Regions from separate parts of the Mycobacterium sp. IDUB_28 genome, predicted to be linked through region 1. Evidence: riboswitches for the same ligand, from Rfam matches in the RefSeq annotation. Region 1 holds a riboswitch; the other holds the start of a gene.

The links. A riboswitch is a leader RNA that binds a small molecule or an ion and turns the genes downstream of it on or off. The one in region 1 is predicted to bind cobalamin.
Region 2: another riboswitch for cobalamin. It lies ahead of gjpA (outer membrane porin GjpA); the one in region 1 lies ahead of metE (5-methyltetrahydropteroyltriglutamate--homocysteine S-methyltransferase).

The regions. Positions count from the first base shown of each region.
Region 1 is NZ_JBVAXK010000005.1:450,072-453,478, reverse strand. It holds gene metE (5-methyltetrahydropteroyltriglutamate--homocysteine S-methyltransferase) at 1-1,989, opposite strand, end outside; cobalamin riboswitch at 2,048-2,241, opposite strand; gene ACZYZ9_RS13750 (NAD(P)H-binding protein) at 2,307-2,948, opposite strand; gene ACZYZ9_RS13745 (TetR/AcrR family transcriptional regulator) at 2,990-3,407, opposite strand, start outside.
Region 2 is NZ_JBVAXK010000001.1:456,353-459,759, forward strand. It holds gene mrf (ribosome hibernation factor-recruiting GTPase MRF) at 1-813, shown strand, start outside; cobalamin riboswitch at 942-1,124, shown strand; gene gjpA (outer membrane porin GjpA) at 1,270-2,496, shown strand; gene ACZYZ9_RS02135 (ABC transporter ATP-binding protein) at 2,572-3,407, opposite strand, start outside.

The sequences.
Region 1 (3,407 bases):
GTCATCCACCCCGGAGGTGGCCAATCGGAAAGCCGCCACGGCCCACTGCAGATACTCGTCCTGCTCGGCGCGTCGCAGCGGCAGCAGTTCCCGCAACGCCGGCTCGTCGACCTGGATCACCGCGATCCCGGCCGACTGCAGATCCACCGTCTCGTCCCGGATCGCCAGGGCGACCTGGTTGGCGGTGTCGGCCAGCGGCTGATCGTCGCGGACGAATGACCACGCCAGGATGGTCACCGGACCGGTCAGCATACCCTTCACCGGCTGTTCGGTCAGCGACTGCGCATAGGTGATCCACTCGACCGTCATCGGGTGCGGCCGGGACACATCGCCGAACAGGATCGGCGGGCGGACACAGCGGCTGCCGTAGGACTGCACCCAGCCGTTGTCGGTGGCGAAGAAGCCGTCGAGCTGTTCGGCGAAGTACTGCACCATGTCGTTGCGTTCCGGCTCGCCGTGCACCAACACGTCCAGCCCGAGTTGCTCCTGCAGTTTGATGACGTCGGCGATCTCGGCTTTCATCCGACGCTCGTACTCCGTCTGGTCGATCTCGCCGGATCGCAGCGCGGCCCGTGCGACGCGGATCGCCGAGGTCTGCGGGTAAGAACCGATCGTCGTGGTGGGCAACACAGGCAGCTGCAGCCGCGCCTCCTGACTGGCCCGCCGCTCAGCCGGGTCACCGCGATGCGTGCCGGACGCCACGATGTCATTGATGCGGGCGCGGACGCGATCGTTGTGCAAGCGCGGATCCTGCTTGCGCGAGGCCACCGCCGCATTGGATGCCTCGATCTCATCGGCGACCGCCTCGCGTCCCTCGCGCAGTGCACGCGCGAGAACGACGACCTCTTGCACCTTCTCGGCGCCGAACGCCAGCCAACTGCGCAGTGCATCGTCCAGGCCGGTTTCGGGTTCCAGCGAATACGGGACGTGCAAGGTTGAGCACGACGTCGACACCGCCACCGTGGCCGCCGAGCCCAGCAGACTCGCCAGCTTGCTCAGCGCGGACTGCAAGTCCGTGCGCCAGATGTTGCGGCCGTCCACCACGCCGGCCACCAGCGTCTTGTCGGCCAGTTCTGGAACGGCCGCGATCCCCGTGTCAGCGCCGTAGACCAGGTCGACACCGATGGCCTCGACGGGTGTGCGGGCCAGCCCTGCCAGCGACGCGCCCGGGTTGCCGAAGTAGGTGGCGACGTAGATCGACGGCCGGTGGGCCACTCCACCCAGAGCGTTGTAGACCGCCTCCGCGAGTGCCGGAGCGTCGGGGGAGATGTCAGTGACCAGGGCGGGCTCGTCGAACTGGACCCACAGGGCGCCGCTGTCGGCGATCAGCGCCAGCAGTTCGGTGTAGATCGGCACCAGTTCCTGCAATCGTTCGATGGGAGCCGTAGCGCCGTCTACGGCCTTGCTGAGCAGCAGGAACGTGACCGGACCGATGATGACGGGACGCGCGGGGACGCCCAGCTCGTGGGCTTCCTCCAGCTCGGCGAGCACCTTGTCGGGGTGCAGCCCGAACCGGGTGGACGGGCCTATCTCAGGGACCAGATAGTGGTAGTTGGTGTCGAACCACTTGGTCATTTCCAGCGGCGATATCTCGTCGTTGCCGCGCGCCGCCGCGAAGTAGCGGTCCAGCTCGTCAGAAACCCCACCGACGCGGGCCGGCAGCGCGCCGAGCAGGACCGCGGTGTCGAGCATCTGGTCGTAGTAGGAGAACGTGTTCACCGGCACCGAGTCCAGGCCGGCGGCGGCCAGCTGAGTCCAGGTGTCGCGGCGCAGCGACGCGGCGACCGACTCCAGGTCGGATCGGCTGGTGCGGCCGGCCCAGTAGCCCTCGGTTGCGCGCTTGAGTTCGCGGCGCGGGCCGATGCGGGGGGAGCCGGTGATGGTGGCGGTGAATTTCGGAGAAGTTGGTGCGGTCACGAGCTGGTCCTTCGGATTCGACGGTGTGGACACCGCCCGCGGACGCGCAACCGATCGCGCTACGGCATGCATCAACCGCAACGGCCCCGGCCAAACGCCCATTCCACGAGGCGATGTGCCGCCGAACGCGGCGCGTCCGGCACAGCTGGCAGGTCTTCGGACTCACAGGCGCGCACCGGGTGGTGCTCCTACTGGCCGTCGCTTCCCAGTCCGTTCACGGGACCAGTGCTTGTCAAAGACGGCGGTCGTTCCTGCATACCGCTGCGGGACAGTTCCGGATTCTCACCGGATTCCCTCTCGCGAGCCATCAAGGCCTCGCTTGATGCCGGCGCCACAGGTGCGACGACGGCAGACCAGCTGCGTCGCCAAGGCTACTCTGTGCGCGATCTTCAGGTCGCCAGCGCTTCGGCGATCGGGACGTCGCCGTTGTTGAACTCGACGGTCCGGCCGATTGTCGAGTCGTCGGCGAGGACGGCGGCGGCGACGGCTGCCACGTCGGCCCGCGCTACCGATCCTTTGGCTTCGCCTATCGCGATGCGCCCGGTTCCCGGGTCTTCGGTGAGTCGGCCCGGTCCCAGCACGGTCCAGTCCAGGTCGGTGGCGCGCAGGTGTTCGTCCGCGGCCGCTTTGGCCTCGGCGTAGGCGAAGAACGAGTCATCCTCAGGCACACCGTGGTTCGCCCCGGCGCCGAAGTAGGACACCATGACGAACCGGCTGACGCCGGCCTGCGCTGCCGCGTCGATCACCCGGATCGCGGCATCGCGGTCCACGGCATAGGTGCGCGCCGCGTCGCCGCCACCGGCCCCGGCGGCGAAGACGACGGCGTCGTGACCCGCCAGCAGGCCGGCAATGTCGTCGGTGCCGAGCTCCTCGATGTCGGCCGTGGTCGGTTCGGCACCGGTGTCCGCAACGTCGCTGGTGTGGCCGGGATTGCGGACGATCGAGGTCACCTGGTCGCCACGCTCGGTCAGGATTCGGGCCAGCTGCAATGCGACCTTGCCGTGGCCGCCGATGATGATGATGTTCGCCATGACGTCGACGTTACGCGTGGCACCCGAAACGGATGACTGGTCTACTTGCCGCGCACCGCGACGCCGCGCAACACGGTGTCCCGCGCCAGGATGAGCGACGTGCGGGTGCCCACCTCGCGCAGGATGTTCTCCGGTATCCACTGCATGCCGATGACGCAGCGCGCCAACATGGTGGCCGACGGCGCCTCGAGGCGGATCTCTGCAGACCGGATGCCTTCGGAGAGCAGCGATTTCATCTGACGCAACCGGGTCGTGTAGGACCAACCCGGGTTGACCGCGTCGCGGGGCGGAGACTGACGCATCCACGCGAGTTGAATCCTGAACTCATCGGAGAACTGGTCCAGAGCGTTGACATTGACCCAGCTCAGCGCGTCCAGCTTTTCGATGGTCGTCGCCTCCGCACGCAACACGGCGACCCATCCGGCTTCGACCTTCTGGCCGAACGAGCGCATGATCGAC
Region 2 (3,407 bases), on a different contig from region 1:
GCGGCGGTCGTGACGTGCGTCGACTCGTCGCGGTGGCTGCGCCAGGTTCTGGGTGAGGGCGAATTAGACGACGGACGTACCGAGGCGCAGGTGGTGGTCGGACAGGCAGAATTCGCGGATGTCATCGTTCTCAGCGATGTGGAGCCAATCCTGGCCACGGTGCTGCGACGCTTGGCGCCCCGCGCACGGATCGGCTACGGAGCGAACAGAATTGAGCAGGTGCTCGCCGGCCTTGACAGTCGTGCGCGCCGGGGGCGAGACGATGATCCGCACGGCCCGTTGCTATCCGGGCAACCTCCCCTCGAGCCCACCGGCACCGTCCAACTTGTCGAGTTCAGCGCCCAGCGTCCGTTTCACCCCCAGCGTCTGTACGACCGCATGGAGCTGTTGCTGGAGGGAGTGATCCGAACTCGAGGTCGCTTGTGGCTAGCCGGTCAGGACCAGCAGGCGATGTGGCTGGAATCGGCGGGAGGTGGATGGCGGGTCGGTTCAGCAGACAAGTGGCTCACTGCCATGACCGACGCGGAGTTGGCCGGCGTCGACGACGAACGCCGTGCCCTCGCCCAGTTGAGGTGGGACCCCCTGCACGGCGACCGGCACACGGCAATGACGATCCTGGTCTACAGCGCGGACTCCGGCGAAATCCTCGATGGTCTCGGCCGTGCTCTGCTCACCGACGACGAACTCTGCTCCCCCGCTGACTGGGACCGCTATCCAGATCCGTTCGGCGATTGGAGCGAAGACCTCACCGAAACCGCCGATTCTTTCGACGATATGGCCGCCATTCAGAACGCCGACCATCGAGCGAACTAGTTGCAACGAGGGCAATTAGGGGTGGCGCGGTAATCGCGACGGACGGACTCACACCGTGCCGCTGCGATGCCATCGCTCCGACGAGGTCACCGCCGTGGCAGCCGGGGCGGGCCTGCCTGTTCCGTTGGGGGTCCCCGGCGTGTAACAATGTCGCCCGTACGGCGATGACGACGCAGGAAGCCGGTGCGAATCCGGCGCGGTGCCGCCACTGTCATCGGGGAGCGACCCTCACATGCCACGGCCATTTGGCTGGAAGGCGAGGCGAGCGGCGATCCGAGAGCCAGGAGACTCGTGTCATCGCATCCTGCTAACCCGGGGCGGAGCACCCCGGAGAAAGCCGCCACCTCAGATGCTGCGCGTCCTTTGCCACCTCCTGTGCGGTTGGCCGTACGACGCCTGTGCAAATTTTTCCGACCGGCGGTCACCGTACTGGCGAACGAATAAGGGAGAGCAAGCATGTCGTTTGTGACCGCAAGTGCGGATCTGATGCAGAGCGCAGCACAAAATCTGTCGGGTATCCGCCGAGCGCTCGCCGATGCCGCCGCGACGGTTTCGGGACCCACCACGGGAATCGCGGCCGCAGCTGAGGACGAGATCTCCATCGCGATCTCGTCGTTGTTCGAGAACTTCGGCCGGCAGTTCCAGTCGGTCAACTCACACGCGCTGGCGTTTCATACCGAGTTCGTCAGCTCGATGAATTCCAGCGTCGGGGCCTACACAAGTGCCGAGGTCGCCAACGCGCAGCAGAACCTGCTCGGCGCACTGGGCTCATCCCATGCACCCGCGGCCGCGACTGCCGTCGACCCGATCACCCGGTGGGAGCAGGTCGTCGCGACGACGGCGCAGAACGCCGAGACGGTGTTCGGAGCCTCGCGGGTCGGCCTGAACACGTTCACCGGTGGCATCAACCACCTCGTCACCAACCCCGCGGGCTTCTTTGCCAAGCTGCAGGCTGCTGCACAGGCGATACCCCTGGTCGGTGCCCCCAGAGACCTCGCACTCGCGGTCACCCAGCACACGCTTGGCGGTATCACCCAGACGATCTCCGACCCGGTGACGTACGTGCCCAACGCGCACAACGAAATCTATACCGGGCTGATCGAGAGTTTCCTCCCCGACGGGCCGGTGGGAGTAGTGCTCACTGAAGTCCTGAACTTCGCAGCTTCACCCTTGAGCGGCCTGCTCATGGGTGCCGTGGGTCCATTCGCAAGCCCCGGCGTCGCGCTGCTCAACAGCGCCGGCGGCGTCCTCGCCGATATCACCGGCGGCAATGTGACGGGGGCGCTCACCGGCCTGTTGAACACACCGGCCAACGTCGTTGACGGTTTCTTCAACGGGGCCACGTTGAACCTGGATCCCCTTGCGCCGCTAGTCAACCAGTTCATCAGCGGTCCCACCGGGGGCACCGAACAAGTCACCGGCTTGAGCCTTGGTTTCGGTGGCCTCTTCAGTCCGGGGCAGGTTGTGTACGGTGCCGCCGGACCGATCTATAACGGCGTCGGCGGTTCGCTGTTGAACTCGATCGGAGTCGAGCTCACTTTCACTGAAGACGAGTTCCAAGGCATCCTGCCGATTCCCGCGCTCCCGGTCGGTCCGATCGCGGCGACGGCGAATCTGTTCAGCATCGTCGGACAGATATTCGGCGGCGGCTTGGAGCCGCCTCCCCTGCCAGTCGAGATGTAGGCAAACTCTCGGCGAACACCTGCCTCAGCGGTAGAAATGGTGCCCACACGGCGCGGCATCTTCCGCTGGGGCAGGCTATGCCGACCCGGACGCAGCAGGGGTCGGCTGATCGCGCCGAAGTTGCCAGCCTCGGGCACGCAACCGCTCTTCCCAGAACCTGGTATAGGTCCCCTGGTTTGCGACCAGCTGCTCGTGACGTCCGCGTGCGCTGATCCGACCGTCATCGAGGACAAGAATCTGGTCGGCGTCTATCACCGTCGAAAGTCGATGTGCGACAACGATAACCGTGCGCTCGTGAGCTAGTTCGCGGATGGCTGCGGCCACGGCGGCCTCGTTGACGGCATCGAGCGCGGCCGTAGCTTCGTCCAGGAGCACGACCGGCGCATTCTTGAGCAACGCGCGGGCAATCGCGACACGCTGCCTTTCCCCGCCCGAGAGCGCCGACCCCCCTTCGCCAACGCGTGTGTTCCACCCGTTGGGCAGCCGGTTGATGACTTCGTCGAGCCGGGCGATGCCGGCAACGTGGGACAGCTCGGCTTCTGCGGCATCAGGATCGGTCATCCGCAGGTTGTCAGCGATGGTGCCGTCGAAAAGGTAAGCGTCGTCGAATACTTGCGCGGTCAGGTGTGCGACTGCGCTGGTGCCGAGTTCGCGTACGTCGTAGCCGCCGATGCGGATGCTGCCGTCGTCGACGTCGAAGAAGCGGGCAATCAGTCTGAGCAACGTCGTCTTCCCGGCGCCGGACGGGCCGACGATCGCGGTAAGACTGCCGCTCGGGATGGTGGCGTCGACGCCGCTTATGACCTCGTGGCTCGAATCGCGGTGGTGGTACCCGAATCGCACACCACGCAATTCGATGTCCGCACCGGCGGGCGTCGCCGCTCGGTCGGGCTCCGGCAGCGGTGGCACGG